2 linked regions of the Anaeromyxobacter diazotrophicus genome follow. The protein of the gene in region 2 interacts with the protein of the main gene of each other region in a pairwise test. Links are inferred from orthologs where the notes say so. Each region holds a gene or a part of one and is shown on either strand. Other genes may lie near its edges. The genes, in order: leuS and ligA.

What was found.
Region 1: the proteins of ligA (region 2) and leuS interact in binary tests that used the Escherichia coli proteins (3 or more experiments, as listed by UniProt). The link is inferred for Anaeromyxobacter diazotrophicus from one-to-one orthologs.

What each region holds. Positions count from the first base shown.
Region 1 is NZ_BJTG01000002.1:359,783-375,060, reverse strand. Bases 12,214-15,278 are described here. They hold leuS (leucine--tRNA ligase), read right to left. Parts: upstream 14,968-15,278; coding sequence 12,460-14,967; downstream 12,214-12,459. Other genes in these bases: asnS (asparagine--tRNA ligase), read left to right, coding at 15,094-15,278; lptE (LPS assembly lipoprotein LptE), read right to left, coding at 12,214-12,458. Also shown: HWY08_RS04735 (PilZ domain-containing protein), read left to right, coding at 1-43; lnt (apolipoprotein N-acyltransferase), read right to left, coding at 1,176-2,960; rRNA maturation RNase YbeY, read right to left, coding at 2,957-3,526; HWY08_RS04715 (HD family phosphohydrolase), read right to left, coding at 3,523-5,883; HWY08_RS04710 (PhoH family protein), read right to left, coding at 5,952-7,013; HWY08_RS04705 (DUF4388 domain-containing protein), read right to left, coding at 7,110-8,213; HWY08_RS04700 (hypothetical protein), read right to left, coding at 8,221-10,254; mazG (nucleoside triphosphate pyrophosphohydrolase), read left to right, coding at 10,304-11,113; rpsT (30S ribosomal protein S20), read left to right, coding at 11,619-11,897; more of lptE, read right to left, coding at 11,925-12,213.
Region 2 is NZ_BJTG01000001.1:358,173-373,375, forward strand. What follows is about bases 4,630-7,619. They hold ligA (NAD-dependent DNA ligase LigA), read right to left. Parts: upstream 7,169-7,619; coding sequence 5,090-7,168; downstream 4,630-5,089. Other genes in these bases: HWY08_RS01630 (TIGR03960 family B12-binding radical SAM protein), read right to left, coding at 4,630-4,704; HWY08_RS01635 (acylphosphatase), read right to left, coding at 4,803-5,093; HWY08_RS22140 (pilin), read right to left, coding at 7,228-7,619. In the rest of the region: HWY08_RS01625 (Rne/Rng family ribonuclease), read right to left, coding at 1-1,836; more of HWY08_RS01630, read right to left, coding at 2,032-4,629; more of HWY08_RS22140, read right to left, coding at 7,620-7,740; HWY08_RS01650 (hypothetical protein), read right to left, coding at 7,737-8,801; transcription termination factor Rho, read left to right, coding at 9,120-10,433; rpmE (50S ribosomal protein L31), read left to right, coding at 10,593-10,994; HWY08_RS01665 (hypothetical protein), read left to right, coding at 11,114-11,323; HWY08_RS01670 (sigma-54-dependent transcriptional regulator), read left to right, coding at 11,346-12,764; type II secretion system protein GspC, read left to right, coding at 12,955-13,947; type II secretion system secretin GspD, read left to right, coding at 13,976-15,203. UniProt on the Escherichia coli protein: DNA ligase that catalyzes the formation of phosphodiester linkages between 5'-phosphoryl and 3'-hydroxyl groups in double-stranded DNA using NAD as a coenzyme and as the energy source for the reaction.

The sequences.
Region 1 (15,278 bases), on a different replicon or contig from region 2:
CCGCTTCCTGCTGGCGCGGCCGCCGATCGTCTACTCGGCCTAGCGCCGGCTCAGTCGTCCACCGCTCGATCCGTCCGGCGGACGCCGAGCAGGTAGGGCTCGACGAACTGGTCGAGGTCGCCGTCGAGCACCTCGTCCACCTTGCCCGTCTCCACCCCGGTGCGGAGGTCCTTCACGAGCCGGTAAGGCGCGAGGACGTAGCTGCGGATCTGCGAGCCGAAGTTGATGTCCTTCTTCTGCGCCTCGGCCGCGTCGAGCACCGCCTGCCGCTTCTTCTCCTCGTACTCGTAGAGGCGGGCGCGCAGGATCTTCCACGCCATCGAGCGGTTCTTCTGCTGGCTGCGCTCGTTCTGCATCGCCACGACGATGCCGGTGGCGAGGTGGGTGATGCGCACCGCCGAGTCGGTCTTGTTGACCTTCTGCCCGCCGGCGCCGGAGGAGCGGTAGGTGTCGATGCGGACGTCGGACTCCTTGATGTCGATGACGATGTCGTCCTCGATCTCCGGCGTCACGTCCACCGCGGCGAAGCTGGTCTGGCGGCGCGCGGCCGCGTCGAAGGGGCTCATCCGGACCAGCCGGTGCACGCCCTTCTCGGCCTTGAGGAAGCCGTAGGCGAACTCGCCGCGCACGAAGAAGGAGGCGGAGGAGATGCCGGCCTCCTCGCCCGCCACCAGGTCGGCGGGCTCGACCTCCCAGCCCTTCCGCTCGCAGTAGCGCGTGTACATCCGGTACAGCATGGCGGCCCAGTCCATCGCCTCCACGCCGCCCGCGCCGCTCTTCACCTCGACGATGGCGCCGGCGCGGTCGTGGGGCCCGGAGAGCATCCGCTCGAACTCGAGCTTCTCGACCAGCTGCGCCGCCGCGCCCGCGTGCTGCGCCGCCTCGGCGCGGGTGGCGTCGTCCTTCGCCTCCTCGCCGAGCTCGTGCAGGACCCGGGCGTCGTCCACCGCCCGCGCGGCGCGGTCGAACCCGGAGACGCTCGCCTCGAGCTGCGCCTTCTCCTTCAGCAGCCCCTGCGCGCGGGCGTTGTCGCCCCAGAAGCCGCCGTCCTCGGACAGCCGCGCGATCTCCGCGGCGCGGTTCCGCTTCCGATCGACGTCAAAGAGACCCCCGCAGCGCCTCCAGGCGCCGGGTCAGATCTTCGAGCAGCTGGTCGGTCGGTGCAGCCATCTGATTCACCCGGTGGAGTCGCGCCGCTTGCGTGGCCCGCGGACCGCCAGCGCCAGCGCGGCGGCGGCCCACGCGCTCGCGGCGTACGCGAAGAGGTCGCCGACTCTAGTGTAGAGGGTACGGCCTCGCAAGAGCGGGACCGACCCCACCAGGAGCCGTGGCGGCTCGGCCGGATCCGGCGCCAGGTCGGGGTCGACCGGCCCGACCGGCAGCGCGCCCGGCTGCACCTCGCCCGTCGGCTCGATGAGCGCGCTCACCCCGGCGTATGCCGGCCGCGCCACGGCCTTGCCCGCCTCGATGGCGCGCAGCTGCACCATGGCGAGGAACTGGTACGGGCCGGACGAGTAGCCGTACCAGGCGTCGTTGGTGGGGTTCACGAGCAGGTCCGGATCCTCCGCGGCGAACGCGACGTTCACCTCCGGGAAGATGGCGTCGAAGCAGATCATGGGCGCGAGCCGCACCTCCCCCGCGAGCGCCGAGGTCGAGGTCGGCACCCCGGTCGCGGTCGCGGTCGGCACCCCGGTCGCGGTCGTGCTCGCGGTCGTGCTCGCGGCCGAGGTCGAGGTCGCGGTCGAGGTCGCGGTCGAGGTCGCGGTCGGCGCGAAGCTGAGCACCCGCAGCGCCGCCCCCGGCCGCTGCGGCACCATCTGCGGCACCACCGACCGCAGCACCGACCCGAGCAGGTCCTGCAGCGGCACGTACTCGCCGAACGGCACGAGGTGGTGCTTCGCGTACCGCCCCTGGACCTCCAGGTCGGGGCGCAGCAGGAACACGCTGTTCGAGCCCTCCGCCACCGGCTTGCCGTCGCGCCCCATCCGCTCGTCGTAGGTGCCGGCGCCGAGGAGCAGCCACGCGTGCTGGAGCGCGGGGAGCCCGGAGCGGCGGTCGGCGAGCGAGTCGGGATCCGGCGGGAGGAGCAGCGGGTAGGCCGCCTCCGGCCAGGCGATGAGGTCGACCCCGCGGCGATCGGCCTCGAGCGTGAGGGGCAGGTAGCGCTCGAGGATGAACGCGCCGTAGCTCATGCGCTCGTTCTTCACCGCCTGGTTCACGTTGCCCTGCACGAGCGCCACCGAGAGCCGGCGCGCCGCCGCGGCGCGGGCGCGGACGGCGCCGAGGTGCGCGGTCCCCCAGGCGGTCACCGCCGCGACGAGGAGCGCGGTCCCGGCGGCCAGCCGCCACGGAGGCCGCCGCCCGTCCAGGCGCGCGCGGACGAGCGCGTGCACGGCGCAGTTCACGAGGACGACCAGCGCCGCGATCCCGTACACGCCGGTGAGGGCGGCGAGCTGCGCCACCGCGAGGTGCCGCGCCTGCAGGTAGCCGAGGTTCGCCCACGGGAACCCGGTGAAGAGGTAGTTCCGGGAGAGCTCGGCGGCGGTCCAGGTGGCGGGGAGGTGCGTCCACCACGGCCAGTTGAGCCGCCAGCGGATGAACCAGGAGGCCGTGAGGGCGGCGGCCCAGTGCGCCGCCATGAACAGCACGAGCAGGCTGAGGCCGAGCAGCGCCACCGGCATCGGCACGCCGCCGAACGCGGTCATCGCGTGGTTGACCCACCAGATGGCGGCGTAGAAGTAGGCGAGGCCGGCGAGGAGCCCGATCCCGAGGGCCGACTTCCAGGTGGTGGCGCGGTCGAGCGCGAGGAGCGCCGGGACCAGCGCCACCCAGCAGAGCCACTCGAGGTGGCCGGCGGGGTCGATCGGGCGCAGGGACAGCCAGGGGAAGCACTGGGGCAGCGCCAGCGCCATCGCGAGGCCGCTCGCGACGGCGAGGAGGAGCATGCGGGGGCGCGTCATGGCATGGCCACCCGCGACCGCGACCGCGACCGCGACCTCGACCTCGACCTCGACCTCGACCGCGAGCTCGACCGCGAGCTCGACCGCGACCGCGACTTCGACCGCGCCTGTGACTCCACCTTCGATCCCGATCCCTCCAGCGCGGCCGCGGTGACCATCCCCTGCCCCACCAGCGCGTCCTCCGCCCGCGCCATGCGGCGCGCGTCGGCGGGGCGCTCGTGGTCGTGCCCGAGGAGGTGGAGGAGCCCGTGCGCGAGGTAGCGGTCGAGCTCGTCCCCGAGCGCGCGGCCCTCCTCCGCGGCGGCGCGGCGCGCCGTGTCGAGCGAGATGACGACGTCGCCGAGCAGCGGGCCCGGGCCGGCGGCCGGGAAGGAGAGCACGTCGGTGGCGCGATCCTTCCCGCGCCAGCGGCGGTTGAGCGACCGGATGGCGCGGTCGCCGACCAGGAGGAGCGAGAGCTCCGCCGACGGGAGCGCCAGCGCCGCGAGGTAGCGGCGCGCCACCCGCGCCAGCCGCCGCGCCGCGGCGGCGCCGCGCGCGTGCTCGCTCCGGGCGTGGACGGTCACGGGCCGCGCCGCTCCGAGCCGAGGAGCTGCAGCCCGCCCGGCGTGGGCTCCGCCGCCGGCGCGGCCTCGTTGTCCCCGTAGCCGGGCCGGTCGTGGTAGACGGCCGCCAGCGCCCCCACCATCGCCGCGGCGATGGCGTTCAGGTCCTTGAGCGTCAGCTCGCAGTCGTCGAGCTGCCCCTCGCTGAAGATCTCGTTGATGCGCCGGTGCACCAGCACCCGCAGGCGCTCCGGGGTCGGATCGGGCAGCGCCCGCGCCGAGGCCTCGCAGGCGTCGGCGATCATGACGAGCGCGATCTCCCGCGTCTGGGGCTTGGGCCCGGCGTAGCGGAACAGCGCCTCGTCGAGCGCGGCGGCCTCGCCGTCGCCCCGCCGCTGCTGCGCCTTCGCCCAGAAGAACGAGACGAGCCGCGTGCCGTGGTGCTGCGGGATGGCGTCCGCCACCGCCCGCGGCAAGCCCCAGTGCCGCGCCAGCTCCAGGCCGTCGGTCACGTGCCGCTTCACGATGAGCGCGCTCATGGACGGGGCGAGCTGCTCGTGGCGGTTCTCGCCGCGCTGGTTCTCCGCGAAGTAGAGCGGGTTCCGGATCTTCCCGAGGTCGTGGTAGTAGGCGCACACCCGGGCCAGGAGCGCGTGCGCCCCGATGCGCTGCGCCGCGGCCTCCACCAGCGACCCCATGATGACGGCGTGGTGGTACGTCCCGGGCGCCTGCACGATGAGGTCCTTCAGCGCCGGGTGGTTCAGGTTGGCGAGCTCGAGCAGCTTCACGTCGGTGAGGTAGCCGAAGGCCCACTCCACGAGCGGCAGGCTCCCGACCGCCACCATGGGCAGGAGCACCGCGCCCGAGGCCGCCGCCGCCAGCGCCGGCGCGACCGCCTCGGAGAGCGCCCGGCCGGTGAAGAGGTGGGTGGCGAGCACGAGCAGCGCCCCCAGCGTCCCCACCGCCGCCCCGACCCGGAAGAGCCCCGCCCGGTCGCGCGCCCGCGCCACCAGCCCCGACGCGGCGACCGAGGTGAGCAGCGCGTGCACCGCCAGGAAGAGCGAGTTGGAGGCCACCAGCCCCACCAGCGCGGCGCTCGCGACGGCGAAGAGCAGCGCCACCTCGGCCGAGAGCACGCTCCGGACGAGCAGCGTGCCGGCGGCGAACGGCACCAGGTAGAAGAAGGTCTCGGGCGAGAAGCGCGGGAAGCGATCGTGCAGCGCGTCGCCGACGCCGAGGCCCGCTGCGGCGAGCGCGGTGGCGCCGAGCAGCGTCACCGCCAGCAGGAGCGCGTCCTTGCGGGTGGGGTGGAAGCCGGCCACGTTGCGGCGCGCGTACCGCCAGAGCAGCACCAGCAGCACGCCCACGAGCAGCCCCGCCCCGAGCCGGACCAGCACCACGTCGGCCGGCCGGGTCTGCTCCCGGATCCCGCGGAACAGGAGCAGGTGCCGGCGCTCGATCACCTCGCCGTCCCCGACGATCTTCTCCCCGCGCCGCACGTGCACCGCCACCGGCTTCACCCGGTCGGCGGCGTCGCGCTGGCGCGCGGCCGTCTCGGCCAGGTCGAAGACCAGGGTCGGCTGCGCGAGCGCCACGGCGGCGCGCCCGAGCGCCGCGCGCAGGCCGGGCGTCACCGGCGCGGGGAGCGCGTCCGCGGCGCGCTGCGCGTCCACCCGCGCCTCGTCGAGGTCCCGGATCACCGCCGGGTCGAGCAGCAGGTGCTCGCCCTGCGCGACGCCGTGGCGCAGCGTGCGCGCCACGATGCCCCGCTCATGGGCCTGCGCCAGCGCGCGGCGGTCCTCCACCACCTTGCCCGAGAGCGCGTGGCCGGCGAGCGCGATGAGCGGCGCCTCGAGCTGGGCGTCGAAGCGCGCGGCGGCGAGCGCCTGGTAGTCCGCGTCGGAGAGGCGGACGCCGAGGCGCGCCTCGAAGGCGGCCCGCTCGGCGAGCGCTGCCCGCTGCAGCTCGCGCGCGCCCTCCCGCCGCCGGCCCTCGCCGTGGCGCAGCCGCGCCTCCGCCAGGCCGTCGCGCGCCAGGGTGAAGGCGTCGCGGATGCGCAGCGCGGCCACCTCCGGCGCGCTCTCGTCCCAGTCGAAGACCGGCCGCTCCGCGGCGACGGCGGCGGCGCGCTGCTCGCGCGTCGCCTCCTCGTCCACCACCTCGTAGTCGCGGGCCGCCTTGTAGTTGCCGAGCGCCGGCGTGCCGAGCGCGTCGTCGCCGGGCGTGCGCTGGGTCAGCGCGCCGGGGGCGAGCAGCCAGGCCGAGCCCCCGGCGAGCAGGGCGACGAGCAGGGCCTCGAGCAGCGCGCCGCCGCGCACGGCGCGGGCGAGCCGCGCCGCCCAGCCGGGGGGCTGCCGCGAGGGATCGGGGTTCTCCACGAGGGCGGGAGCCTCGCACCGGCGGGGGGGAAACGCAACGGCCCCGGTGCGCCGAGGTGGGAGCCGGATCACCCGCCGTCGTCGCTCGCCTCGGCGCCCGCGCGGAGCGCGGCGCGCGCGGCGCGCTCCTGCTCCCGCTGCTCCTTCTGCGCCTTCCGCTCGGCGTCGAAGAGGTCGTACGCGCGCACCACCTCCTGCACCAGCGGGTGGCGCACCACGTCCACCTCGCTGAAGGCGCAGAACGCGATGCCCTCGATGCCCCGCAGCACCTTCTGCACCTCGAGCAGGCCGCTGGCGCGCCCGGAGGGGAGGTCCACCTGGGTCACGTCGCCGGTCACCACCGCCTTCGACCCGTAGCCGAGGCGGGTGAGGAACATCTTCATCTGCTCCGAGGTGGTGTTCTGCGCCTCGTCCAGGATCACGAACGCGTCGTTGAGCGTGCGGCCGCGCATGAAGGCGAGCGGCGCGACCTCCACCGTCCCGCGCTCGATGAAGGCCGACGCCTTCTCGTAGTCCACCATGTCGAAGAGCGCGTCGTGCAGCGGGCGGAGGTACGGGTTCACCTTCTCCGCGATGTCGCCCGGCAGGAACCCGAGCTTCTCGCCCGCCTCCACCGCCGGCCGGCACAGCACGATCCGCTTCACCTTGCGCTCGATGAGCGCGGAGACCGCCATCGCCATGGCGAGGTAGGTCTTGCCCGTCCCGGCCGGCCCGATGCCGAACACGATGTCGTTGTCGCGGATGGCCTGGATGTACCGCTTCTGCCCGAGCCCCTTGGGCGTGATCACCCGGTGGCGCGCCGAGACGTAGACGGTGTCCCCGAAGATCTCCTTGAGCGCGACCCCCTGCCCGGAGAGCTTCGTCGCCTGGTCCACGTCCTCCAGGTAGAGCGGGTAGCCGGACGCGATGAGCTCGTACAGCTCGCGGAGCAGCGCCTCGGCCTGCGCCACGCGCTCCTCGGAGGCCCCGCTGACCACGAGCTGCCCGCCGCGCGAGCCCACCTGCACGCCCAGCCGGCGCTCGATGAGCTTCAGGTGCTCGTTGTGGGCCCCGCACAGCGCCCTCACCCTGTCGTTGTCGTCGAACTCGATGCGGGTGGTCTTCTGCTGCGCCGTCGCGGGCTGACTCAAGCGTTCCTCCGGGCGGGCGGCTGGACCGCGCGCGCCGCACCTATAACGGTCCCCGCGCCGCTGGCGCCAGCGTCGAGACCCCGCGGGTCGCGCGGATCAGGGCAGCGGCGGGAGCAGCACGAACCCGCCGTCCGGGGTCCTGCGGTAATGGTACTCCTCGCGCCAGGGCCAGCGCAGGTCCGCCGGCGCGGCCAGGTCGGCCTCCACCAGCTCCGCGAGCCGCTGCGGGTAGCTGCCGCGCTCGAGCCGCCACACCTCGAGCGCCCCGGCCAGCCGCGCCAGCTGGTGGCGGGCGAGCAGGCGCTGGGCGGCGCCCTCCTCGAGCGAGGGGCCGGCGTGGACGGTCGCGCGGTGCCGCTCGGCGGCGAGCCAGGCGCCGCCCGCCAGCGCCCCGGAGAGGAGCGCGGTGGCGGCCAGCCCGGCCGCGCCGCGCCGCAGCCGCTGGCGCCAGCTCCGCGCGTACGCGCCGACGCCGGCGGCCGCCGAGCGCCGCGGCGCCGGTACCGCCTTGAGGCACCCCATGTTCACCAGCGTGAGGAGCGCCTTGCAGGTCTCGAACTCGCCCAGGCGCGAGAGGTCGACCAGCTTCTCCACCGTCCGGCCCGGCTCCGCCAGGGCGTGGACCCGGCGCTCGGCCGGCCCGGCCGACTCGTCGGCCGGCAGCGGCGCGCGCCGGAGGAAGGTCATCGCCGGGGACGAGATCTTCCGGCGCACCATCGGCCACTCGTCGACCCGCCGGAACCCCTCCATGAGGAGGGCCTCGGCGCGCATGGGCACGACCGTGCCCGCGTCGAACTCCACCGCCCCCGGCTCGAAGTCGTAGGTCCCGCTCTTCCACTCGAAGAGCCGGTAGATCGTCTCGGTGGTCTGGAGGGTCGTCACCTCCTTCAGGTCCTGCTTCGTGACGAGCTCCAGCTCGACCAGGATGTCCCCCAGCCGCCGCAGCGTCCGCCCCTGCACCTGGAGCGCCCGCGCCAGCGCCTCGCGGCTGAGGAGCTCCGCGCGGACCAGCATGGCGCCGAGCCGCTCCTTCTGCTTGCGCCGGGCGGACTCCGCCGAGACCACCGCCCCGTCGGACAGCACGACGTGGATCTCCTCGTCGGCGCTGGCGAGGTGGAGCACGCCGCTCTTCGCCTGCTGCCCGATGAGCTGCAGGATCTCGGCGATCCCGAAGTCCTTGAGCGTGCCGGTGAGCGCCATGGCCTGGTCAGCTCCGGGTCCGGCGGAACAGGTCGCGGACCGAGAGGGCCCAGACCAGCGCGGCGAGCGAGCCGAACAGCGCGAGCTTGGCGGCTCCCGCCCACGGCACCGGGTACGGGGGCGGGGCCACCCCGGCCGAGGAGAGCGCCAGCGCGACCAGGAAGGCGAGCAGGAGCAGGAGCAGCGCGCCGCGCGCCGGCTGGCCTCGCCAGAGGTGCCCCGCGCCGCCGGCGGCGATCCCGAGCGCCCTCGCCGCCAGCCGCTCCGCGCGGGCGTGCCGCCTGACCTGCTGCTCCTTGCGCAGCCGATCGCGCGGGTCGACGAGGTCCTTCTTCACGAAGACGTTCACGCACTGTCCGCAGAGGCTCCCGTCCACCCCGTCGCAGCGGCGGCACACCGCGCGGCCGCACCGCTGGCAGGCGTGGCTCACGCCGGGCCGCCGCCCCAGCCAGGCGAGCGGCCACAGCGCCAGGGCCGCCGCCACCGGCAGCCACGGCCAGCCGGCGGCGGGCAGCGGCCCGGCCAGGCGCACCCGCACGGCGTCCTCCGCGCCGGCGGGCGCGTCGTCGGCCGCCAGGGCGCGGACCTCGGCGAACGGGACCGGCGCGTCGATGAGCCAGCGGTTCTGGCGGAAGTCGTCGTCGGAGCCGGCGCGCGCGACGAGCGCCCCGTCCTCGCCGGCCGCCTTGCGCCGCGCCTCCTGCGCCTGGTCGAGCGCCGACTGCCGCACGAACACCTTCGACAGGTCGTAGTGGGCCGCCGCGAGCGCGGAGAGGTTCCCGATCGCGCTCGCGCGGTCGACGGCGGCGAGGTAGCTCGCCTTGGCGCCGTCGAGGTCGCCGCGCAGGAGCTGCACGTTGCCCATCCCGACCAGCGCCTCGGGGCGGCTGGCGCCCGCCGCCTGGTACCAGCGCAGCGCGTCGGCGAGGTCGCCGCGGCGCTTGTGGTGGTGGCCGAGCGCGAGCAGCCCCGCCGACGGCAGCTCGCCGCGGGCCGCGCGCGCCGCGAGCCGCGCCGCGACGCGGCCGTCGTCGGCGCCGTGCTCGAGCGCGTACACGTCGTCGGCCAGGGTTCCGGTGAAGGCGCCGAGCCGCGCCGTCTCGCCGGCGGCCCAGGGGAGCGCCGCCACCGCGAGGAGCGCGGCCGTCGCGACCGCCCGCTCGGAGCGGCGGAGGTACGGCGCGGCGCAGAGCGCCAGCGCGGCCAGGAACGCCGCGGGCCCGAGCCGCAGCGCGAGGGGCGCCGCCAGCACCGCCAGCGACATGAAGCCCGCCTGGAGCGGGGTGGTGGCGCGGAGCAGCGGCAGGTGGCGGACGTCGTGCAGGAGGAGCCGCAGCCGGCGCAGGAAGAGGAGCGCCACCGCGAGCGCCGCCGCCGCCAGGGCGGCGGCGAGCCCGGCCACGCACAGGTCGGCGACGGCGGCCCGGGCGGTGTGCGGCTCGCGGACGGCGGCGGCGAGGCCGGCCGCGAGGGCGCGCAGCGCCGGCTCGGGGTTCCCGGGATCGCGGGCGAGGAGGGCGCGCGCCAGCGCGAGGTGCGCAGCGGCGCCATCGGGCGCGAGGGCGACCGCCAGCTCCGCCCGCGCGACCGGCTCGGCGGGCACGCGCGCCTCGAGCGCGCGAGCGGAGGCGCGGACCTCGGCGGCGGCCAGCGCGTCCAGGTTCTCGACGCCGAGCTCCCGGCGGAGCTCGAGCAGCCGCCGCTCCGCCGCCTGGGCGCGGGGCAGGTCCTGCTCGCGGAGCGCGGCCCGGCGGTCCTGCCAGGCCTCGAGGAGATCGCCGAACCGCGCCCGCACCGGCTCGATGGCTCGCACCGGCGGCGGCGCGGGCGGCTGGGGCGCGGCGGGGGGCGGCGGCGGGGGCAGCGACTCGGGCTCGGCGGCGGCGGCCGGCGCGGGCTTGGGCTGCGACTCGCGCGCCGGCTCCTCGGCCGGCGCCAGGTCCTCCTCCACCAGCGAAGGCGCGGCGACCTGCCCGCGGGCGGCGAGCGGGGCGCCCGTCGCGAGCGACAGGCCGAGGAGGATGAGGAGCGCCCGGGACACGGCCGCGGCGGATGCTAGCACGCGACCCCTGGGGTACAACCTGTAGGTCATGCCCACACCAGCGGAAGCGATCGAACGACTCCTCGGCATCATGGCGCGCCTGCGCGCACCCGGCGGCTGCCCCTGGGATCGCGAGCAGACCATGGCCTCCTTGCGCCCCTACCTCCTCGAGGAGACCTACGAGGTGCTCGAGGCGATCGACGCCGGGGATCCGCGCGAGCACCGCGAGGAGCTGGGCGACCTCCTCCTGCAGATCGTCTTCCAGTCGCAGCTCGCGAGCGAGGTGGGGCAGTTCGCCTTCGCCGACGTGGCGGAGGCGATCTCGGACAAGCTCGTCTCCCGCCACCCGCACGTGTTCGGCGACGCGCACGTGAAGGACGCCGAGGGGGTGCTGAAGCAGTGGGCGGCGCTCAAGCGCGAGGAGAAGGCGGCCAAGGGGAAGGGCCGGAGCGCGCTCGAGGGCGTGCCGCGCGAGATGCCGGCGCTGGCGCGGGCCGACCGCCTCACGGAGAAGGCGAGCCGGATCGGGTTCGACTGGCCCGACGCCACCGGCGCGCGCGCCAAGGTGCAGGAGGAGCTGCGCGAGCTGGACGCGGCCGTGGCGAGCGGCGACCGCGCCTCGGTGGAGCACGAGCTGGGCGACCTCCTGTTCGCCACCGTGAACCTGGCCCGCAAGCTGGCGGTCTCCCCCGAGGAGGCGCTGCGCGCCACCATCGGCCGCTTCATCTCCCGGTTCGAGCACGTCGAGCGCGGCCTGGAGCGCGCCGGCGTGCCGCACGGACAGGCCACGCTGGAGCAGATGGACGAACTCTGGAACGAGGCCAAGGCGCTCGAGGCCCAAAACAAAAAAACCACCTAGGTCCACACCGCGGACCTCGCCCGACCGCTCTCCACAGATTTTGTGGAAAGTTCGTGGAAAACTTTGTGGCTACCCTCGTGAGAGGCGTGTCGTTGCGGCCCCCCAGCCCCCGTGCTGCACGGCGCCGCAGGGCGCCATCCCTGCAACATCAACGAGTTCGCCCTCTTTTTCGCCGGTTTGCCCACATCCCCCCGATGGAGTCGAGTACCGGGGTCGGCGAATTTTCCCCGCGGTGGATAACTAGGCTCCCATCAAGGTCGTTCGAGGCCGCGCGGCGAACGGTGATGCGCCGCACGCGCGCGGCGCGGCCTACGGCCGCAAGGGTCCGCCAGCGACGTCGCGCGGGCAGCCTCACGGCCGTAGCGGTTGCGCGTCACCTGCTCCGGGCGCGCCCGCGCCACGCGCCCGCGCCGCGCGGTGCGCTCCCGCGCGGCGCGGCGCTTGACTCTCCCGGCCATGGGCGATAGAGAACGCCGCTTTCCAACCGAAGATCCGGAGAGTTCCGTTGGCGAACACCCGCTCCGCTGAGAAGCGCAACCGGCAGGCCCAGAAGCGCCGCACCCGCAACGTGCAGGTCCGCACCGGCCTCAAGTCCGCCGTGAAGAAGGCGCGCGAGGCCATCGTCCAGGCCGACCCCGCCGCGGCCAAGCAGGCCGTCGCGACGGCCCTCCGGACGCTCGACAAGGCCGCGTCGAAGGGCATCATCCACAAGAACGCCGCCTCGCGGCGCATCTCGCGCCTCGCCAAGGCGGCCGCCAAGGCGGCCCAGCCGAAGTCGGCCTAGCGGCGCGCCGCCTCCGGGCGGCGCTCGCTACGGCAGCTCCAGGCGCTCCACGATCTCGCGCGCGACCGCCTCGGCCGCGTGGCGCAGCGCGAGCCGTCGCCGGCCTTCGCTCTCGAGGGGATCCTGGCCGGCGAGCCAGTCCTCGGAGCGCACCGATCGCTGCTCGCTCGCGACCTTCCCCGCCACCACCAGGCGCGCGGAGACGGTCAGGGTCAGGCGGTAGATGGCGCCGTTCGGGCTCGCGGCGCCGAAGCCCACCCCCTCCACCGCCCCCTCGAGCTTCGCCGGCGCGCCCGGGCCGGCGTCCGCCCCGCGGCGCGCCAGCTCGCGCCGGAGCGCGGCGGCCACCAGCGCCCCGGCGTCCGCGTCGGTGGTGCGGTTCTCCAGCGCGCGCACGAACACCTGGCGGGCGTCCTCCGGGAGCCGGCCGGGGGCGTGGACGGCGTAGCCGCAGGAGGCCAGCGCGACGAGCGCGCCCGCGAGGGCGGCGCGCGGGCCCCCGCCCCGCTCCCCCGCCCTCGCCCTGCGCCGTCCGGCGAGGGGGCGCGCGCGCGCGGTCACGTCAGCTCACCACGAAGTTCACGAGGCGCTTCGGGACGTAGACCACCTTCCGGACCGTCTTGCCGGCGAGGTAGCCCTTCACCTTCTCCTCGGACTCGGCGAGCGCGCGCACCTCGGCCTCGGTCGCGGCCGCCGCCGCCCGCACCTCGCCGCGCAGCTTCCCGTTCACCTGGACCGCGATGCTGACCGTGTCGGCGGCCACCAGGGCCGGGTCGAACGCCGGCCAGGGCTGGTCGGCCAGGAGCGCGCCCTCGACGGCCGGGCCGCCCACGGCGTGCCACAGCTCCTCCGCGACGTGCGGGGCGAAGGGCGCGAGCAACGTGGCGAGGGCCACCAGCGCCTCCCGCACCGCGGCCCGGTCCGGCTCGGAGGCCGGCTCGAAGGCGTAGAGGTCGTTCACGAGCTCCATCAGGCCCGCGATGCCGGTGTTGAACTTGAGATCGCCCTCGAACCCGTCGGTCACCCTCTTGATGGTCCGGTGGGTCCGCCGCCGCAGCTCCAGGGCGGCCCCGGCGGCCTCGCCGAGCGCCGCCTCGCCGGCGCCGAAGCAGGCGTGGCGCGCGTGGAAGATGCGCCACACGCGCGACAGGAACCGGAAGAGCCCGTCCACCTGCTCGTCGGACCAGTCGATGTCCTTCTCGGGCGGCGCGGCGAAGAGCATGAACATGCGCACCGTGTCGGCGCCGAACCGCTTCACCATGGGCCCGGGCGCGACCACGTTGCCCCACCGCTTCGACATCTTGCGGCCGTCCGGCCCGTTGACGATGCCCTGCGTCACGAGGCGCTTGCACGGCTCGTCCACCGGCACGAGGCCCAGCTCGCGCATGACCCGGTTCCAGAACCGGAAGTAGAGCAGGTGCATCACCGCGTGCTCCGGGCCGCCGACGTAGACGTCGATGGGGAGCCAGCGGTCCGCCAGCTTCGGGTCGAACGGCTGGCGGTCGTCCTTCGGCGACAGGTAGCGGGCGTAGTACCAGGACGAGTCGACGAAGGTGTCCATCGTCTCCGTCTCGCGCCGGGCGGGCTTGCCGCAGACCGGGCAGACGGTGTTCACGAACTCGGGCACCTTGGCGAGCGGCGGCTCGCCGGTGCCGGTGATGATGGCCTGCTCCGGCAGGCGGACCGGCAGGTCCTCCACCGGCACGGGCACCGCGCCGTGGTCGGGGCAGTAGATGATGGGGATGGGGGTGCCCCAGTAGCGCTGCCGGGAGAAGCCCCAGTCGCGCAGGTGGTAGCGGACGTTGGCCTCCCCGAACCCCTTCGCCTTCGCGTCGGCGCTCATCCGGAAGCGGGCGTCGGCGCTCGGGAGGCCGGTGTACGGCCCCGAGTCGGCCAGCACGCCGTCCTCGGTGGTGGCGGCGCCGAGCTGGTCGCCGGGCGGCGTGCGCTCGCCGTGCGCCGGCTGGATGACGGTCCTCACCGGGAGGCCGTACTTGCGCGCGAACTCGAAGTCGCGCTGGTCGTGGGCGGGGACGCTCATGACCGCGCCGGTGCCGTACTCGGCCAGCACGAAGTTCGCGATCCAGACCGGGACCCGCGCGCCGGTGAACGGGTTCACCGCCTCGGCCCCGGTGAAGACGCCCTCCTTCGGCGCGCCCTCGCCCGTGCGCGCGGCCGCCTCGGTCCGGCGCATCCGCTCCACGAACGCGCGCACCTCGGCGAGCCGCTCCGGCCGCGTCACCGCCTCCACCAGCGGGTGCTCCGGCGCCAGGACGACGTAGGTGCAGCCGTAGATGGTGTCGACGCGGGTGGTGAAGACCTCGATCTTGCGGTCGGTCCCCTCCACCGGGAACTGGACCTGGGCGCCGACGCTGCGGCCGATCCAGTTGCGCTGCATGGTGGTGACGCGCTCGGGCCAGGCGCCGAGCTGATCCAGCCCCTCGAGCAGCGCGTCGGCGTAGGCGGTGATGCGGAAGGCCCACTCCGGGATGACCTTCTCCAGGACCGGGGACTGGCACCGCTCGCAGGTGCGCTGGCCGTCCTGCTCGAGCACCTGCTCGTTGGCGATCACGGTCAGGCAGCCGGTGCACCAGTTGGCCTTGCCCTGGCGGCGGTAGACGAGCCCCCGCTCCAGCATCTTCACGAAGAACCACTGGTTCCAGCGGTAGTACTCGGGGTCGGCGGTGACGATCTCGCGGTCCCAGTCGAAGGCGTAGCCGAGCGAGCGCATCTCGGCGCGGAACGAGACGATGTTCTCGCGGGTGCGCGCGGCCGGGTGCTTGCCGTCCTTGAGCGCCGCGTTCTCGGCCGGCAGGCCGAGCGCGTCGAAGCCGATGGGGTGCAGCACGTCGTGCCCGCGCATGCGCAGCCAGCGCGCGAGCGCGTCACCGATGGTGTACACGCGCGCGTGGCCCATGTGCATGGCGCCCGACGGATAGGGGAACATCTCGAGGACGTACCGCTTCTCGGCCCCCGGCCGGTTGCCGGCGGAGAAGGTGTGGGCGGCGGTCCAGCGGTCCTGCCAGCGCGGCTCGATCGACTGCGGCTCGTAACGCTCGTTCATGGGCATGGCTGAGCCGGGCATCCTAACCCGGCCCGGCGGGCGCGTCATGCCCGGCGGCGGCGCGCCCGGCCGCGACGGAGCCGGGCGAACCCGCTATATTTCGCGCCCGCTCGACGACCCGGAGAGACCGCCATGTTCCCCCCCGTCTACATCGCCGACATCGCCGCGCACGAGGGCCAGGAGGTCACGCTCCACGGCTGGCTCCACAACCGCCGCTCCTCCGGGAAGCTGCACTTCCTGCAGGTGCGCGACGGCACCGGCGTCATCCAGTGCGTCGTCTTCAAGGGCAACGTGACGCCCGAGGTGTTCCAGGAGGC
Region 2 (15,203 bases):
GACCGACTCGCGCACGCGCTTGCGCGTCATCTCGACGAGCCCCAGCTCGCTGATCTTGAGGACGTTCGTCTTCGCCTTGTCCCGCCCCAGCGCGTCCTGCAAGGCCTTGAAGACCTTGTCGCGGTTCTGGGGTTTGTCCATGTCGATGAAGTCGATGATGATGATGCCGCCGATGTTGCGCAGCCGGAGCTGGTAGACGATCTCCTTGGCCGCCTCGGAGTTGATCTTGGTGATCGTCTCCTCGAGGTTCTTCTTGCCGACGTAGCGGCCCGAGTTGACGTCGACGGCGGTGAGCGCCTCGGCCTGGTCGATGATGAGGTAGCCGCCGCTCTTCAGCCACACCTTGCGCTGGCTGGCGCGCTTGAGCTCCTGCTCGATCCCGTACGCGTCGAAGATCGGCTCCTCGCCCTGGTAGAGCTCGATCTGCGACTCGAGGTGGGGCGCCTGCTCCTTCACGAAGCGGAGGATGCGGTCGTACTCGTCCCGGTCGTCGATGACGAGCTTGTGGACGTCGGCGGTGAAGAGGTCGCGGGTGGCGCGCAGGATGAGGTCGAGGTCGGGGTGGAGCAGCGCCGGCGCGCCCACCTTGTCCTTGGTGCGGATGATCTCGTTCCACACCTGGATGAGGAAGCGGATGTCCGCCTCCAGCTTCGGCGCCTCGACGTTCTCCGCCACGGTGCGGACGATGAAGCCGGTGCCCTCCGGGCGCATGCGGTCGACGATCTCGCGCAGCCGGCGGCGCTCGCCCTCCTTCTCGATGCGGCGGCTGATGCCGATGTGATCGACGGTCGGCATGAAGACGAGGTGCCGCCCCGGCAGCGAGATGTGGCTGGTGATGCGGGCGCCCTTCGTCCCGATCGGATCCTTCGCGACCTGGACGATGACCTCCTGGCCCTCCTTGAGGAGGTCCTGGATGTTCTTCGTCCCCTTCTCGCGGCGCTCCTCGCGCCCGTGCCCGTTGTGGCGGGCGTTGCCGCGGTCGCGCTCCCCGCGATCCCCCCGCTCGCCGCGGTCCCCGCGGCCGCGCCCGTCGCGACGGCCGCGCTCGCGGCCGTCCCGGCCGTCGCGCCCGTCGCGCCCGTCGCGCGCCTCGCGCGCCGCCTCGGCCGGGCGCGCCTCGCGCTGGCCGCTCGCGGGCGCCGCCGCCGGCGCGGTCACCTCACCGGCCGCCGCCGGAGCCTCGGCGATGGGCGACCCCGCCTCGGCGGGCGTCGCGGGCGTCGCGGCGAGCTCCAGCTCGGCCTGCGCCGGCGCCTCCGGCGCCGCGGCGGCCTCGGGCGCGGGCGGCAGCTCCGGGACGAGCAGCGGCGGCGGGGCCGGGACGGGCTCCATGCCGACCGCGTTCGTGAGCGCGATGGGCGCGAGCGGGGCGGCCGCGGGCTCGCCCTCCGCGGGCTGGGCGGCGCCCGCCTCGGCGGCGGCGGCCGGCTCCGCCGCGGGAGGCGGCGCCTCCGCGGGCTGGCCCTCGCCGGCGGCGGCCGGCGCGGGCAGGGCCGCGCGGGCGCGCGCCTCCTGCTCCTCGGCCTCCTGCTCGCTCGGGACCTCGTGCAGCGCGTTCGCGTGCTCACCCTCGGTGAGCTCGAACTCCTCCGAGAAGTCGGGGTCGCCGTAGACGTCGCCGACGTACAGGAAGGCGGCCTTCTCGAGGCCGATGTCCACGAAGGCCGCCTGCATGCCCGGGAGCACCCGGACCACGCGGCCCTTGTAGATGTTGCCGACGATGCCCTTCTCGCGCTTACGCTCGAGGTAGAACTCGTGGATGGTGCCGCTCTCGACGAGGGCGACGCGCGTCTCAGCGCCTGCGGCGTTGATGACGAGGATGCTCGAACCGGCCATGTGGGACCTCGCTGGCCCTGCCGCGCCGCGCGCGTGCGGGATGCGAGGCCACGCATGGCCCTGGCCGCGGCGAGCCGGGGCCTCGAGGGCTCCGGGTCGTCCAACCGATCGTCGAGCTCGCGCTCACGTCCGCATCCTTCCGCGCCGGCTGCTGCTCTGGCCGCCCCGCGGCGGCCCGGCGGGCGTTCAATGTGTTCAGGCGTCGAGGTAACGGGGCGCGCGGGGGATACCGGCCTGCGGTCGCGCGCTGGTCGTCCTCTCGAAGCTGACGCCTTCCTTCAAGACCTTGACTCCCCTGGGCGGGGCTCCGTCGCCGAACACCGCCGCCAGCACCTCGGCTGGCTTGGCGCTCCCCGACGGGTCCGCCTTCAAGCTGAATGCGACCCGCCGTTCACCCTCGAGGGCGAGGTGGGTCACGATGTCCTTCAGGTCTATCTCCCTTGCCTTGCCCTGCGCAATCTTCTCGCCGCGCTTTCGGTCCTTCCCCTTCCCGGGGGAGGTGCGGCGGACGGTCGCCTGGGCCGACTCCTCGAACCGGGCGATGGCGGCGCCGAGCCGCTCCTCGGTCCAATCCGCAGGAAAATCGGCGATGAAGTGCACTGCCCGGAGCGAGGCGCTGATGGAGGTGGCGCGGGGATCGAGCGGGCGCGCCTCCTCGACGGTCAGGCCGGGCGGCAGCGCCGGGGCGAGCCGCGCCGCGATGGCGTCCGCGTCCGCGGCGCCGACCAGCTCGAGGTCGAGGTACTCGCAGCGGCTCTCGACGCCCACCGGCAGGGCCGGCCCGAAGGACACCTTGGGCTTCGGGTGGAAGCCCTGGGAGTAGGCCATGGGCAGCCCGGCGCGCCGGAGCGCGCGCAGGATGGCGTGCATCGTCTCGAGGTGGGAGAGCGCCACCAGCCGGCCGGTCTTGGAGTACCGGACGCGCAGGTGAGTGCGGACCGGCGACTCGGGCGGGCGCGGCGGCCGCGGCGGCTCCGGGACGTAGTCCTTCGCCTCGTGGACCCGGTTCTTCACCACCTCGTAGTCGCACGCGCCGCAGACGGTGCAGGGGGCGAGGACGCAGTCCACCACCTCGGCCTGGTTGCGCGCCGCGGCGAGCTGCTTCTGGAGGTAGGGCTTCGAGACGCCGCAGTCGATGCGGTCCCACGGCAGCACCTCGTCGAGCGGACGCCGGCGGTGCGCGAAGAAGGCGAGCCCGACGCCGTGGACCCGCTCCAGCTCGCGGAAGGCCTCGAGCCAGCGCCCCTCGTCGAACCACTCGGACCAGCCGTCGAGCCGCTGCCCGGCGCGGTAGGCGGCCAGGATGGCGGTCCCCACCCGGCGGTCGCCGAGCGCCAGCGCCCCCTCGATGGCCGCCTGGCGCGCGTCGTGGGGCTTGAACTGGATGGCGCCGTTGCGGCCGCCCAGCTCGGCGGTGATGAGCTGCTGCCGCCGCCGCGTCTCGGCCTCCGCGATCATCGGCTCCCACTGGAAGGGCGTGAACGGCTTCGGGACGAAGGTGCTGGCCCCGAGGTGGATGGTGGCCGAGCCCTGCCCCTTCGGCAGCGTCCGCCGCGCCACCTGCAGGCAGCGCCGGGCGAGCCCGGCGATGGCGGCGACGTCCTCGTCGGTCTCCTCGGGGAGGCCGATCATGAAGTAGAGCTTGAGGAGCGACCAGCCGTTCTGGAAGATCGACTCGACCGCCCGGAGCAGGTCCTCCTCGCGGTTCCCCTTGTTGATGACGGCCCGCATCCGCTCGGTGGCCGCCTCCGGCGCGAGCGTGAACCCGGTCTTCCGGATGCGCCCGATCTTCTTCGCCAGCTCGTCGCTCATCGTCTCGGTGCGGAGCGACGGCAGCGACATGGCGATGCGCTCGCCCTCCCACCGCTCCAGGAAGTCGTCGAGGAGCGGGTTCAGGCAGCCGTAGTCGCCCGAGCTGAGCGAGAGCAGCCCGACCTCCTCGTAGCCGGAGGCGGCGAGGCCGGTCTCGGCGAGGCGCAGCACCTGCTTCGGGCTGCGCTGGCGCGTCGGGCGCGTGATCATCCCCACCTGGCAGAAGCGGCAGCCCCGGGTGCAGCCGCGCTGCAGCTCGATGGGGAGCCGGTCGTGCACCGTCGCCATGAACGGCACCAGGGGCCGCTCGTAGGCGGTGGTGGAGAGCGCGTCCAGGTCGGGCATCACGCGGCGCTCCACCCGCTCGTAGCCGGGGAGGAGCGGCTCCAGGGCGGCCAGCGCGCGGGTGGCCGGGTCGAAGCGGGGCGCGAAGAGCGAGGGGACGTAGACCCCCGGGACGCGCGCCAGCGCGCGCAGGAGCTCGGCCCGCGGCGCGCCGGAGCGCTTCCACGCCAGCACCGCGTCCGCGATCTCGTGGACCACCGCCTCGCCTTCACCCACCGCGAAGGCGTCGAAGAAGTCCGCCGCCGGCTCGGGGTTCATGGCGCACGGGCCGCCGCCCAGGACCAGCGGGTGCCGCTCGGTCCGCTCGCGCGCGAGGAGCGGGATGCCCGCGAGGTCGAGCAGCGCCAGCGCGCTCGTGTAGCAGAGCTCGAACTGGAGCGTGATGCCGAGCACGTCGAAGTCGGCCACGCGCGCCCGCGACTCGAGCGTGAAGAGCGGCTGGCGGCGCTCCCGCAGCAGCGCCTCCATGTCCGGCCAGGGCAGGAAGACGCGCTCGCAGGCGACGTTCGGCCGGTCGTTGAGCGCGTGGTAGAGGAGGCGGAAGCCCAGGTTCGACATCCCGACCTCGTAGGTGTCGGGGAAGGCGAGCGCGAACTTGAGGTCGGCGGCGCCGAGGTCCTTCACCACGGCGCCGAGCTCGCACCCCACGTACCGCGAGGGCTTCTGGGCGGCGAGGATCAGCTCGTCGAGGGCGGAGGGGTCGCGGTCCATGTCGTCTCGGGCGGCGGGTTGGAACCGCCGGTGGCCCGCTCCATGGTTGCTCCCGGCGCCAGGGGGCGCGGGAAAGGGGGCCGAGCTTTTAGCAGGTTTCAGAACGCGATGTCGAACGCGGCGAGCCCGCCCTGGGCCGCCTCCCAGCTCGCCTGCACGTCCTCCACCCGGGCGAGCCGAGGGCCCCGCCGGCAGTAGCGCACGAGCGCCTCCAGCGCCGGGCGCTCCCCCTCCGCCAGCACCTCCACGGAGCCGTCGGACCGGTTGCGGACCCAGCCCGTGAGCCCGCCGATCCGGAGCGCCTCGTCTGCGGTCGACTGGCGGAAGGCGACGCCCTGCACCCGGCCCGTCACGACCACCCGCACCCGCTCCTTCGCCGCCCCGCTCATGGCTCCCCCCCGGCGAGCAGCCGCTCGAACTCCTCCTCGCCGACCACCCGCACGCCCAGCTCCTGCGCCTTCTTGAGCTTCGACCCGGACTCCTCGCCCGCCACCACCAGGTGCGTCTTCCTGGAGACCGAGCCCGCCACCTTGCCGCCGCGCCGCTCGATCTCCGCCTTGGCCTCGTCCCGGGAGCGGCGGGCCAGCGCGCCCGTGAGCACCACCGTCTTGCCCGCGAAGAAGCCGCCCACCGCGGCCGGCTCGGGCGCGGCGACGACGCCCGCCGCGAGCAGCCGGCGCACCACCTCCTGGTTCTGCGGCTCGCCGGTCCAGGCGCGGATCTCGCGCGCGGTCTCCTCGCCGACGTCGCGCACCGCGGTGAGCTCCTCCTCGCCCGCGGCGAGGAACGGCTCGACGGCGCCGAAGTGGCGGGCCAGCGTCGCCGCCGTCGCCTCGCCCACCTGCGGGATGCCGAGCGCGTTGAGGAAGCGGCGCAGCGTGGTCTGCTTGGAGCGCTCGAGCTGCGCCACGATGTTCTGGGCGCTCTTCTCGGGGAGCTCCTGCGGCTTCGCGCCCTCGGCCGGCTTCCGGTTCCGGCCGAACGCCTTCTGCCAGTCCTCGAAGCGCACCGCGTACAGGTCGGCGAAGTCCTTCACCAGCCCGGTCGAGACGAGGTGGGCGGCGAGCTTCTCGCCGAGCCCGTCCACGTCCATGGCGCGGCGCCCGGCGAAGTGCGTGAGCCGCCCGACGAGCTGCGCCGGGCAGGCCGAGCCGGTGCAGCGGTAGACCTTCTCGCCCTCCTCGCGCACCACCCGCGCGCCGCACACCGGGCAGTGCTCGGGAAAGACGAACTCCCGCTCCTCGCCGGTGCGCCGCTCCGGGATCGACTTCACCACCTCGGGGATCACCTCGCCGGCGCGCCGGATGAGCACGAGGTCGCCGACGCGGATGTCCTTGCGCCGCATCTCGTCCTCGTTGTGGAGGGTCGCGCGCGAGATGGTGGCGCCCGACAGGCGCACCGGCTCCACCTCCACCACCGGCGTGAGGACCCCGGTGCGGCCGACCGAGGCCCAGATCTGCCGGACGCGCGTGGTCTCCTCCTGCGGCGGGTACTTGAAGGCGGCCGCCCAGCGCGGGAACTTCGAGGCCGCGCCCAGCCGGCGCTGCCAGTCGAGGTCGTCCACCTTCACCACCACCCCGTCGGTGTCGTAGGGCAGCTCGAAGCGGCGGTCCGCCATCCGGTCGCGGTAGGCCTTCACCTCGCCCATGCCGAGGCAGAGCCGGTTCTCGGGGTTGGTCTCGAAGCCGTAGGCCGCCAGCGCCTGGAGCTTCTCCCAGTGGTGCCGCCAGGGGGCGCCGCCGTCGCCGCCCGGCACCAGCGCCTCGTAGGCGATGAAGGAGAGCGGGCGGGTGGCGGTGACGCGCCAGTCGAGCTGCCGGAGCGAGCCGGCGGCGGCGTTGCGCGGGTTCGCGAACGGCTCCTCGCCCTGCCGCAGGAGGAGCTGGTTCATGGCGGCGAAGTGCTCCTTCTGCAGCAGCACCTCGCCCCGGACCTCCAGGCGGCGCGGAGCGCCGGCGAGGCGCGCGGGGATGCCGCGGTTCGCGCCCAGCCGCCCCACCGTCCGCAGGTTCTGGGTGACGTCCTCGCCGTTCACGCCGTCGCCGCGGGTGGAGCCCTGGAGGAAGGCGCCGTCCTCGTAGACGAGCTCCACCGCCAGCCCATCGAGCTTCGGCTCCAGCACGTACCGGACCGGCTCCTCGGCGGGCAGCCCGAGCAGGCGGTGGACGCGCGCGTCGAGCTCGTCCAGCTCCTCGTCGGTCTGGACGTTGCCGAGCGAGAGCATCGGCTCGCGGTGCACCACCCGGCCGAACCGCTCCGAGGGCGCGCCGCCCACGCGCTGGGTGGGCGAGTCGGGGCGGGCGAGCTCGGGGTGCTCCGCCTCCAGCGCGGCCAGCTCGCGCATGAGCCGGTCGTACTCCGGGTCGGAGAGGATCGGCTGGTCGAGGACGTAGTAGGCGTGATCGGCGGCGCGGAGCTGCCCCCGGAGGGCCTCGGCGCGCTCCGCCGCGCTCGGCTCGGTCATGCGCGTGGAGCATGGCCCGGCGCGGCCGCGCGGGCAACGGGATCCGGCGAGGTCCAGCGCTAGAAGGTGTCGGCGGAGCCGATGATCAGGTCCGAGACCGGCAGGAAGCTGTAGCCCTTCGCCAGATACGACATGGTGCGCGTGCTGGTCGCGCCGTCCCCGTCGAGGTCGCCGACGCCGGTCACGGTCATGGTGAGCGGCCCGCCGGTGGCGGTCAGGTCGTTGATGGCGAAGGAGTAGCTGTAATACGTGTCGCCCTGGATGAGCATCGGGAGCTGGTTCCAGCCCGCCATGCTCCAGTCGATGCGCCCCTTGCCGACGCCGGGGACCGCGGCGGGGTTCCAGGCCCCCGCGAGGCCGGGCGGCACGCGCTGCTGGTTCTGGACGATGTCGTTCACGGCGCGGCCGAGGCCCACCATCACGATGCTGCGCTCCGCCGCGCGCGAGCGCAGCTGGAACTTCTGGTAGCCCGGGAGCGCGACCGAGGACAGGAGCCCGATGATCCCGACCACGATCATGAGCTCGATGAGCGTGAAGCCGCGGGCATGAGCGGCGGCGCGAGGTGACCTCATGGCTTTCCTTCCTTGACTTGCGAGGCGGGCTCCACCACCCAGCCCCCGCTCGGCAGCGCGCGCAGGACGTTCCCCTTGGCGCGCTCCTGCTCCGTGAACGCCTCCAGCTCGGCGGGGCTCACCTTCGCGCCCGGCTCGACGAGCAGCAGCTGTCCGCCGGCGCCGTCCGGGACGACGAAGGTGTGGGCCGGCGCGCCGGCCAACGTGGGCGTGGGCTCCGGCGGCTTGCGCGTGGCGAACTGCCAGCCGTGGTAGCCCCCGACCGCCGCCAGCGCGATCGCGAACGCCACCCACAGCCCCTTGCCGCTGCGCTCGGTCCGGGCCGCCTCGGCCGCGGTCAGGTTGGAGAGGACCCGCGGGGCCGGGCGCGAGGGCGAGACGAAGGGCGCGGCCGGCAGCGGCGCGGGCGCGGCGGGCCCGACCCGCGCCAGGGCGCCCGCCAGGGCCACCCCGCCGTCGACGAGGGCGAGCCGCACCGGGTCGAGCGCCTCGGCGGCACCGGGCGGCGCGTCGGCCCCGGCGACCTTCACCTTCAGCAGGAGCGCGTCCACCTCGCCCAGCAGCGCCGGCAGCGCGGCGCCGTGGAGGTCCGGGCGCGTGGGCACCAGCGCCACCGCGAGGTCGAGCCGGAGGCGCAGCCCCGCCGCGCCGCGCAGGAGGCCGGGGTCGAAGGAGAGCGGGCCAGAGGTGAGCGCGGTGCGCTCCCCCTCCGAGAGCGCGGCCGCGACGCGCTCGGCCGCGGCGCGCCAGTCGGGGTCAGGGTGGGCCTCGCCGCGGAGCGCCGCCGCCAGCACCGCCTCCGCCTCCTCGGCGGAGGGCAGCGCCCCGGGGACGGGCGCCTGCACCGCGGTGAGCGCGGGCGCGCTCGCCGGCGGGACGGGGGCCGGCGCGGCGAGCGGGGCCGGGGCCGGCCGGACCGCCGGGGCCGCGGCCGGCGCCGGCGCGGGGGGGGCGGCGGCCGGCGCGAGCGCCACGGCCGGCACGAGCGTCGGGACCGGCGTCCGCGCCCGCCCGGGGAGGGGCGGCGGCACGGCAGGGGTGGCGCTTCGCTGTTCGGGCATCCGTGCTCCTCGCGAGCCCGGAGGAGGCCCGTGCCCGCGAGTGTACCGCGCGCACCAGGCCCCACCGAGCCACGGACCTGCCCCGAGTTCATGGTCTGAGAGCGGCACCGACCTCCGCCTCCATGCGCCCCCCTTCGCCCCCGCCGCCGCCGGGCCTCATGGCGGCGGCGCGCGGCGGGGCGCCCGGTTGACAGCGCAGGAGCAGAAGCTTAGGAATCTCAGCCTCTCCCGCTGCGAGCTCCCTCGCACACGCACGCACCGAACCGAGCCGGATCCGCGCCGCGCGTCCCCCGCGCGCCACCCCTCAGGACGAGTCCCATGCCCGCTGCCGCTCCCGCCGCCCCCGCCGCCTCTCCCAGCCACACCGACCTCAAGCACATGAAGGTGGCGCAGCTCACCGAGCTCGCGACCTCGCTCCACATCGAGGCGGCCGGGGCCCTCAAGAAGCAGGACCTCATCTTCGCCATCCTCCAGGCGCAGTCGAAGGTGGCCGAGGAGAAGAAGGAGGAGATGGAGGTCGGCGGCGAGGGCACGCTCGAGGTGCTCCCGGACGGCTTCGGCTTCCTCCGCAGCCCGGACTTCAGCTACCTGCCCGGCCCCGACGACATCTACGTCTCGCCCTCGCAGATCCGGCGCTTCAACCTGCGCACCGGCGACACGGTGCGCGGCACGGTGCGCCAGCCCAAGGAGGGCGAGCGCTACTTCGCGCTGCTCAAGGTCGACTCGATCAACGGGCAGCCGCCGGAGGAGAGCCAGTCGAAGGTGCTCTTCGACAACCTGACGCCGCTCTACCCGACCGAGCGGCTCCGGCTCGAGCACGATCCGAACGAGATGACCACGCGGGTGGTCGATCTCTTCGCGCCCATCGGCAAGGGCCAGCGCTGCCTCATCGTCTCCCCGCCCCGCGCCGGCAAGACGGTGCTCCTGCAGAACATCGCGCACGCCATCACGACCAACCACCCCGAGGTCACCCTCATCGTCCTGCTCATCGACGAGCGGCCGGAGGAGGTGACCGACATGGAGCGGACGGTGAAGGGCGAGGTCGTCTCCTCGACCTTCGACGAGCCCGCCACGCGCCACGTCCAGGTGGCGGAGATGGTCATCGAGAAGGCGCGGCGGCTGGCCGAGCACAAGAAGGACGTCGTCATCCTGCTCGACTCGATCACCCGCCTGGCGCGCGCCTACAACTCGGTCGTCCCGCCCTCGGGCAAGATCCTCTCCGGCGGCGTCGACTCGAACGCGCTCCACAAGCCGAAGCGCTTCTTCGGCGCGGCGCGCAACATCGAGGAGGGCGGCTCGCTCACCATCATCGGCACCGCGCTCGTCGACACCGGCAGCCGCATGGACGAGGTGATCTTCGAGGAGTTCAAGGGCACCGGCAACTCGGAGATCGTGCTCGACCGCAAGCTGATGGAGAAGCGCATCTTCCCGTGCATGGACATCGCGAAGAGCGGCACGCGCAAGGAGGAGCTGCTCCTCCCCCCGGCGTGGCTCTCCAAGATCTACATCCTGCGCCAGACCATCCTGAACGGGCTCGACAACGTCGAGGCGATGAAGTTCACGCTCGACAAGTTCCGCCAGGTGAAGAACCACGACGAGTTCTTCAAGATGATGGTCGGCGGCGGCAAGTAGGGCGGGCGCTCGTCCTCCGCCGCGGCCGCCCGCACCGCGAGGACCGCCCGGCGCGCCCCGCCGCCCTTGACGTAACCGCCCGAACCGACTAGATCCCGCCCCCTCGCGGCCCGGACCACGGCGCTCTCGCCGTGCAAGCGGCCGCTCCGAGAAGGAACCATGCGCGAAGGCATCCACCCCGACTACAAGCCGGCCAAGGTCACCTGCGCCTGCGGGAACGTCATCGAGACCCGCTCGACCCGCGGCGACTTCCACATCGAGATCTGCGCCAACTGCCACCCGTTCTTCACGGGCAAGCAGAAGATCATGGACACCGCCGGCCGCATCGAGCGCTTCAAGACGCGCTACGCCGCGACCCCGGCCGCGCCCGCCAAGGCCGAGGCGAAGGCCGCCCCCGCCAAGAAGGCGGAGCCGAAGAAGGCCGAGGCCTCCGAGAACCGCGCCGCCAAGCGCGCCAAGGCGAACGCCGGCAAGCCGAAGCCCAAGGCCGAGGCGAAGCCCGCCGAGGCGGCTCCCGAGGCGGCCCCGGCCGCCGAGGGCGGCGAGACGCCGACCGCGTAGCGCCACCCCGCTGCGCGTCGTCCCAGGCGGCGGTGCCCTCGCGGGCGCCGCCGCCTTCGTCTTCGCGGGGCGCGCGCCCGGCGCTTGCGTCGCCGCCGCCCGCGCTGTACTCAGCGCGCATGCCCCGTGCCCCCCTCGCCGCGCGCCTCGCCGGCCTCGCCGCCCTGGCGCTCCTCGCCGGGTGCCCGGAGGAGCGCCCGGGCGCCGAGAAGCAGATCCCCACCCAGCGCGTCCCGCCCGCCATGTCGGTCGAGCCCGCCCCCGCCGGCGCGGCCCCCGGCGACGCCGGGACCGCCGCCCCCGACGCGGGCGCGGCGCGGCGCCCGTAGCGGCGCGGTATAAAGGGCTCCGGTGGAGCCCCTCATCCTCATCGCCGACGACGAGCCCTCGAACCTCGAGTCGCTGGCGCGCATCTTCGCGCGCGAGGGCTGGAAGGTCGCGACCGCCGGCTCCGGGGCGGAGGCGCTCGACGTCCTCCGGCGCGAGCAGGTGGCGGTGCTCGTCACCGACCTCATGATGCCGGGGATGAGCGGGGAGGCCCTCCTGCGCGCCGCCCGCGCCGTCTCGCCCGAGACCGAGGTGGTGCTGGTGACCGCCTACGGCACCGTCGAGGCGGCGGTCTCCGCCATGAAGCTCGGCGCCTACGACTTCATCACCAAGCCCGTGAAGCGCCACGCCATCGTCAAGTCGGTGCGGCAGGCGCTCGAGAAGGCGTCGCTCGTCGCGGAGAACCGCGCGCTCAAGGCGCAGCTGGCGGGGCTCGGCGCGGCCGCCGCGCCGGGCGCGCTCGTCGGCAACGCCCCCGCCTTCCGCGCCGCCGTGAACGCGCTCGAGCAGGCCGCGCCCACCGCGGCCACGGTCCTGCTCGGCGGCGAGAGCGGCACCGGCAAGGAGCTGGCGGCGCGGCTCGTCCACGACCGGTCGCCGCGGGCGGCCGGGCCGTTCGTGCCCATCAACTGCGCCGCCATCCCCGAGACCATCCTCGAGTCGGAGCTCTTCGGCTACGAGCGGGGCGCGTTCACCGGCGCCGCCGCGCGCAAGGAGGGCCGCTTCGAGCGCGCGCACGGCGGCACGCTCTTCCTCGACGAGGTGGGCGAGATGTCGCCCGGACTTCAGGTCAAGCTCCTGCGCGTGCTGCAGGACGGCGTGGTGGAGCGGCTCGGCGGCACGCAGCCGGTCCAGGTCGACGTGCGGATCGTGGCGGCCACCAACAAGGAGCTCGCCGCCGAGGTGCGCGCGGGCCGCTTCCGCGAGGACCTCTTCTACCGGCTCAACGTCATCGCCGTCCGGCTGCCGCCGCTCCGGGAGCGGCGCGAGGACGTGCCGCTCCTCGCCAGCACCTTCCTCCGCCGCCTCTCGCTCAAGCACGGGAAGAGCCTCGAGGGGTTCACGCCGGCCGCGCTGGCGGCGCTCGAGGCGTCGCCCTGGCCCGGCAACGTGCGCGAGCTCGAGCACGCCGTCGAGCGCGCGGTGGTGCTGTCGCGCGGTGGGCTGGTCGACGAGACGGACCTCCCGGAGGCGGTGCGGCGGCCGCGCTCGGGCACCCCCGCCCCGGCCCCGGCCGGCTCCCTGGCCATCCCCCTCGGCACGCCGATGGAGGAGGTCGAGAAGATCGTGATCCGCGAGACGCTCCGGCAGACCCACGGCGACAAGACGCTCGCCGCGCAGATCCTGGGCATCGCCGCCCGCACGATCTACCGGAAGCTCGATCGCGACGAGAGCGGGCGGCTCGTCGAGCCCGGCGGGGGGCAGGGGCAGGACGTCCCCTAGGCGCTGCCAATTTGGCCGCGCCCGGGGCGCGCCGGGCGCGGCCTTGCCAAAATGACAAGGCCGCGGGCGGCGGTCGGGACCGCGCGGGCGAGCGTACGAGAAATCGCAAGCCGTCGCGGGCCGTTGCATGATGTCCCCGGCCGCCGTCGCTGGCACGCGCGTTGCTCACCACCTCCGGGGCGCTCCCCGCATGCTCGACCTCTTCTTCAGAAAATACGCCTGGACGGCCACCCTGCTGCTGCTCTTCGCGGCGGCGTGGCTCTGCGCACGCACCGTGAACACGGTGGTGGCGGCCGTCATCCGCCCGCGCCCGGCGGTCGACCTCAGCGCGCTCCCCTCCGCGGCGGCCCGCCCCGTCGCGCCGCCGCGGCTCGACTCCGAGCGGCTGTACGCGCTGGTCGGCCAGAAGCCGCCGGCGGCGCCCGCCGCCGGGCAGGAGGCGGGCGCGGGGGCGCAGCCGCAGGGGCCGCAGAACTGCGCCGATCGCAACGCGGCGCCGGTGAAGAGCGGCCTGCGCGCCCAGCTCGTGGCCGCGGTGATCTCCGACCACCCGCGCTCCTCCATCGCCTCCATCACCGACCTCAACACCCGCGAGACGCGCGTCTACGGCATCGGGGATCAGCTCCTCGGCGCGACCGTCCTCTCCATCGAGCGGCTGCGCGACGACCGCGACGCCACCGGCAGCGGGGTCAAGGTGGTCGCCATCGTCTGCGACGGCGGGCAGAAGCAGTACGTGGACTTCGAGCCGGGCGACGGCTCCGGCGCCCCGCCGCCGCGCCCGCTGGCGCGCCCGGGCGTCCCGGAGGAGGCGGAGCCCGCCGGCCCCAGCGCCGCCGAGGGCGTGAAGAAGCTCGCCGACAACCGGTACGAGGTGAAGAAGAAGTTCATCGACGAGACGCTCTCGAACCTGAACAACGTCGCCACCCAGGCGCGCATCGTCCCCTCGTTCAAGAACGGCGTCGCGAACGGCTTCAAGCTCTTCTCCATCCAGCCGGGCTCGCTCTACTCCGCCATCGGCGTGGAGAACGGCGACGTCATCCAGCGCATCAACGGGTACGAGATGAACTCGCCCGACAAGGCGCTGGAGGTCTACCAGAAGCTCCGCGAGACCCCGCACATCTCGATCGAGATCGAGCGCAACGGGCAGGTCATCCGCAAGGAGTACAACGTCACCGGTCCGTGAAGCACCGCGGCCCGCGACCCGAGACGCCATGCGCAAGCTCCTCCTCCTCCTCGCCGCCGTGCCGGCGCTGGCGCGTCCGCAGAGCGCCGCCGCCCCGCCCTACCCCGGCGCTCCTCCCCCGCCGCCGCCCGGCGCGGCGCAGTCGCCCGGCGCCCAGTCCTCGGCCGCGCGCGCGGCGCTGCAGGCGCAGCAGCAGGCGCAGCAGGCCCAGCCGCAGCTGCCCGCGCCCGCCCCCGCCCCGCGCGGCGTCCGCCCCGGCCCGCGCGTCCAGAGCACCCCGGGCGCGCCCGCCGGCACGGCCGCCGGCGCGGGCGCGGTGGCGCCGCCCGGCGCCGCCGGCGGCACGGCCCACGCCGACGGCGTCTGCAAGCCGATGGAGGGCAAGTTCCTCCTCGCCTTCAACAAGGCCGACATCGTCGACGTGCTGGAGCAGGCGAGCCGCTGGACGTGCCGCAACTTCGCGTACACGGACGACGTGGCGCGCGGGAAGATCTCGCTGCTCTCCAAGACCCCCGTCACCGCCGACGAGGCGTACGCCGCCTTCCTGGCGGCGCTCACCGCCAACAACATCGCCGTCTACCCGTCGGGCCGGTACCACAAGCTCGTCCGCATCGCGGACGCGAAGAAGACGGCCATCCCCACCTACCTCGACGACGGGTCGGTGGCGCCCGCCACCGAGCAGCCCATCACGAAGCTCTTCCGGCTGCGGTTCGCCGACCCGGATCAGCTGCGCGGCATCATGGGGAACTTCACCTCGCCCCAGGGCGCCGACATCCAGTCCATCCCGCCCGACGTCCTCATCATCACCGACCTCGGCCTCAACATCCGCCGCATCGAGCGCATGCTCGAGGCGCTGGACCGCCCCGGCTCCGGGGAGCTCATCCGCTTCATCCAGGTGCGCTACGCCGCGGCGCGCGACCTCGCCGACAAGGTGAACCAGGTGTTCCAGGCCACGCCGGGCCAGGCCGGCAAGCCCGGGCGGCGGCCGGTCATCGGCGGCGTCGCCACCGGCACGCCCGGCGCCCCCGCCCCGGCCCCGGCCCCGGGGGGCGCGGAGGACGGCGCGCTCTCCATCTCGAAGGTCATGGCCGACGAGCGCACCAACAAGCTCGTGGTCATCGCGGACGACAAGAGCTTCCAGCGCGTCAAGGACCTCGTCGACCAGCTCGACGTGCCGACCTCCGGCGAGGGGCAGATCCACGTCATCTTCATGCGGAACGCCACCGCCGAGGACCTGGCGCAGACGCTCTCGGCCC